DNA from 2 places in the Sporosarcina sp. P18a genome. Region 1 is predicted to be linked to the other one. Evidence: predicted binding sites of a transcription regulator. Region 1 holds the regulator's gene; the other holds the start of a gene.
What was found. Region 1 encodes CtsR, which represses protease genes until heat stress. Its sites were predicted from a motif close to ATGGTCAATAAAGGTCAAACA; they were not measured.

Region 1 (2,407 bases):
AAGCACTAATCGGAAATAGATAATCTTGCAAGTTACGGGCTAGCCTGATTCTTGTGGATAAGACAATGTCAGCGTGCTCACCTTCCGCCACCATCCAACCTGTCAGTTCTTGTTTGAGAAATTTTTCAAATGACATGTTGATCGTCACCCCCGTCAGACAGCTGCTGTTTCAACTGATTCGCCTCATCACGCAAAGTTGCCGCTTCTTCAAAATGTTCATTTTCTACGGCTTGCTGCATTTTTGTACGGATATCTTCAAGTTTTCTCTTTAAAGCAAAGCGTTCATTAAGTGAAACCGGAATCTTTCCACGGTGTTGGGTATGTCCATTATGCAATTTGGCAAACAACCTTGGCAGTTGCCCGCTGAATGCTTCGTAACATACAGCACAGCCAAACTTTCCGATGTCAAGGAAACGGTGAAAGGTCAAATTGCAATTCGGACATTTCGGACCATCTGGTAATCTTTCATCGGCTTTTTGTTCTGAAAATAATTCTGAACCGCCCAACCAGTGCGCTAAGAATTGTTGAATGGATAACGGCTCCTGATCCGGACTGAAAGAAAATGTCTGTGAGTAAAATGCACATTTATCACATAAATGGCGCTCTGTTGCATGATTTAAGGTTTCCTGTTTAAACACTACAGTAGCTGGTCGTTCTTTACAGTTTTCACAAAGCATGGAGATTCACCTCATTCTATCTCTTCATAAATTAACGTAACTAACATGGCGCGAAGAATACGTGAACGTAACGCATCCCGCTCAGGCAACATATAACGCAGAGTACCGCGGCTCACCGCAGCAAGCATCAGCTTAGCTTCACGTTCTGTAACGACTTCTTCTTCAATTAAACGGATGATGACATCTTCCGCCATAGTAGAAGACACTTCACTCTCCAAAATCTCCAACGCTTGTTCAAGTAAGTCCTTTCGGGAGTTGGTACGTACCCTATAAATCCGGATGTAGCCCCCGCCCCCTCGCTTAGACTCCACGGCATAGCCTCTTTCGACCGTAAACCGGGTTTTGATTACGTAGTTGATTTGTGATGGTACGCATTGGAACTTCTCGGCAATCTCATTCCTTTTGATTTCAATAGAAGCACTATCTTCCTCTTCTATAATCGACTTCAAATACCCTTCTATAATGTCAGAAATATTACGCATCTCGTCACCTCGCTTCACTCAATCTTCTAGTTGACTTTGACTATCTTTGACTTAATTGTATCGCAGTAATTGGGTGGGATGCAATTCATTTGTTTATATGTATACCTTATTACGTTGAAAGAAAACCTATTGCTAGGTTGTCACATCTGGCTAATGATTATTCAATTAGTAATGAGACAAAAAATAAAGTGGATAGTTTGGCACCGTTTACTAACGTTCTAGACGGGTATTTTCCGCTTACGGTGTACTACTGTAATCTTTCTAAATGGAATTCTAACTATATTAGTTGACCATAAGAAGTAGTCCTCACAAGGGAACCGTTGATTTCCATTCCAGGCGGACGCGTTCCGCGGGCACGGCCTCAATCTCCTCGTCCGCTACGGGCAAAGACGTGCTCCTAACGCTTCGCTTTTACTCGCAAAAACCGTTCTTCGTTACGGTTTACGGGCAAAGACGTGCTCCTAACGCTTCGCTTTTACTCGCAAAAACCGTTCTTCGTTACGGTTTTCGCTACCTGCGGGGCTTTCAGCTCGTGCTGTTCCCGCCGGAGTCGCCGCCTGTAACGAAAATCAACTTAGTGTATCCTGAAATCTTTAATTCAACTTATATAAATAAGAAAAGACTGAAGAACAGATCCTTATAGTGGATTGTCTTCAGTCACGGAGTATACAAACATTTTTCTTCTTTTCTATTTACAAAGTGATGGGTTCTTTATTCAAAGGTTCTAGGTCGACTTCGAAGCCCATGTCTTCCAGCATTTTTTGATCTTGATCGTTTTCTTGACCCGATGTTGTGAGGTAGTCGCCGATAAAGATGGAGTTTGCAGCGTAGAGGCCTAGTGGTTGTAGGCTTCTAAGATTCACTTCACGTCCACCCGAGATGCGGATTTCTTTGCTAGGATTAATGTAGCGGAATAGACACAAGACCTTTAAGCAGTAACGGGGATCCAGTTCTGATGTTCCTTCCAACGGGGTTCCATCCACTGCGTGCAGGAAGTTTACAGGTATCGAGTCTGCGTCCAGTTCACGTAGGCTACGCGCCATGGAGATGATATCTTGTTTTGTTTCACGCATGCCGACGATAACGCCTGAACATGGAGAGATGCCCGCTTCTTTGGCAAGTCCTACAGTATTTACACGATCATCGTATGTATGCGATGTTGTTATACTCTCGTGATGCTCTGCAGATGTGTTCAAGTTGTGGTTATAGCGATCTACTCCTGCCTCTTTCAAACGTGTTGCTTGTCCT
Region 2 (2,407 bases), on a different contig from region 1:
TAGCTGAGATAGTGGAAGAGGAGCAATGAGTTGGATATGGGTGGCGATGACCTTTTTGAGGTTTCGTCATCTTTTTTTGTCTTTTCGCTTAGTAAAGGGAGACGTGGAGAAGTTGTTGGTCTGCGTTCCAGGCGGACGCTTTCCGGAGGGCGTGGCCCGAGCCGCTTCCTTCACTTTGTTCAGTCCAGGTTCTCGAACTCACGCTGATCCTCTCGGAGTCGCCGCCTGAAACGAAGACCAACAAGTGTCTCTTTCTGGAGTTAGAGAGCTAGTGCATTTGATTGGTAAAAATAAAACCCAACCCAAACCAAACCAAACTTATATAAAAATACAAAACAAAAAGGTTGTCACGGAAGGCCATTTGGCGTTCCGGACAACCTATAGTGATTATTTCTTTTCGATTTCGCTGCGTTCTAGAACGTGGTCGATTAGGCCGTATTCTTTAGCGCGCTCGGCAGTCATGAAGTTATCGCGATCCGTGTCTTTTGCGATGACGTCGATTGGCTGACCTGTGCGATCTGAAAGGATTTGGTTTAGTTTTTCACGTAGGTGCAAGATGCGTTTAGCGGCAATTTCGATTTCAGTTGCCTGACCTTGTGCGCCACCTAGTGGTTGGTGAATCATTACTTCTGCGTTTGGCAGAGCGTAACGTTTACCTTCTGTACCAGCAGTTAGCAAGAATGCACCCATAGATGCTGCCATACCTACACAGATTGTGCGGATGTCTGGCTTGATGTATTGCATTGTATCGTAGATTGCCATACCTGCTGTGATACTTCCACCTGGGCTGTTAATGTAAATGGAGATATCTTTTTCTGGATCTTCAGCTTCCAAGAATAGCAGTTGTGCAACGATGGAGTTTGCCACGTTGTCGTCAATGCCGCTCCCCAACATGATAATACGGTCTTTTAATAGACGAGAGTAGATGTCGTACGCTCGCTCACCACGATTTGTTTGTTCAATAACTGTAGGAATTAGATTCAATTAGACTTCCTCCTTTAATCACTTCATAATATTCGTTCGGTTGAAATCATTTCGTATTTCAACTATAACTGTATTTTACCTATTAAGGTCAACAAAGGTCAAATCATTTGCCTTAAAAATACACATTGCTTTTCATTATATTCTACGATATAATGGAAGATGTCTCTTACAGAAGAAAAGCTTTTTTCTGTAGTTGAGTAATTATAGTTAAAGCTTGATACTACACGTTTAGTCCTCGTGGTGCAATGGATAGCACGCAAGCCTCCGAAGCTTGAAATGTGGGTTCGACTCCCGCCGAGGGCATCATAGTGAAGCGTTTGAACAGTTCGCATTTTGCGATTATGCTCAAACGCTTTTTTTATGCTCGAATTTCTATTGCTCTCGGCTTTCTATTCTTTATTTTCCCCGTCTGGCACTTCTTTTAAACTTCGTTGCTAAATATCTCTTAGCAATCTTGGGTTTCATATAAGTATTCACGAATCGCTTGGCTTGGCGAACGCTGGCTGTTTGGCTAGATCACGGAATATAGGACGCAAGTTACCGGTGTCCTACACAGCGGTTTCCACTTTTTTATCCGAGACGAAGTGCTCTTTTTCAACTAGGAATGAAACGAGTAAACTACCAACGATTGCCCATAAAGGTGCGCTGATGTTCAGGAAGCTAATATCTGACATACCGATGATTAAAGAAAAGAATGCGCCCATCTGGAAGTTGTTTGCTGAGAAAGCTTTCTTCAGTGAATTCATGAGAACACCGAGCATAGCAAGTCCAGCGATGACACTGACAATTACTCCCGGCATGGCGATGACGAGAGGAACTACCGCCGCCGCAAACAAGCCGAAGGTTGAGAATAGGACACCGCATACTGCTGAAGCCACGTACCGGCTCTCTTTTCTTCCTACGTCATCAGCCGAACAAATGGCTGTCATAGGGCCTGCGATGTTGATGGCATGTGCCCCGAAAAAAGAGCCGAACAACCCAATAACAGAACCATGAATCGCCATCATATTATTCGGAGGCTTATAACCCTGAGCTGTCAGTACGCCGGATGCTTGGGCATTTTCTGTACAGATAATCAGGAGGGCAAGCGGTATGCCAATAGACAGGGCGGCGTTTAGATTGAAGCTGGGCATAATCAGCTGCGGCAGTATAAATACACTGGTGATGTCTTGCAATTGGAACTCATTCATAAAGACAGCTAATATAACAGCGATTAGTAGCGCCAATAAAACCGGTGGGAATTTCTTCAAAAAGCGTGTTGACAGTAAAAATACCAAAATAGTAGAGCCTGCCAATAGTGGGGAAACCGTGACGGAGGTAATCATTTCTGTGGAAAAACGGATCATGACACCGACAATCATCCCCATGACGATCGGCACTGGTATCCACTTCATCACTTTGTCGATTATGCCCGATGAACCTA

Region 2: a site for CtsR is predicted at 1,069-1,089, ahead of clpP (ATP-dependent Clp endopeptidase proteolytic subunit ClpP). Genes of this name have one in related genera too.

Annotation. Positions count from the first base shown of each region.
Region 1 is NZ_PDYQ01000003.1:155,159-157,565, forward strand. It holds gene mcsB (protein-arginine kinase McsB) at 1-136, opposite strand, end outside; gene CSV75_RS10445 (UvrB/UvrC motif-containing protein) at 126-677, opposite strand; gene CSV75_RS10450 (CtsR family transcriptional regulator) at 689-1,159, opposite strand; gene bioB (biotin synthase BioB) at 1,852-2,407, opposite strand, start outside.
Region 2 is NZ_PDYQ01000008.1:55,147-57,553, reverse strand. It holds gene CSV75_RS15015 (HPr family phosphocarrier protein) at 1-29, shown strand, start outside; gene clpP (ATP-dependent Clp endopeptidase proteolytic subunit ClpP) at 388-984, opposite strand; tRNA gene CSV75_RS15000 (tRNA-Arg) at 1,216-1,287, shown strand; gene CSV75_RS14995 (benzoate/H(+) symporter BenE family transporter) at 1,533-2,407, opposite strand, start outside.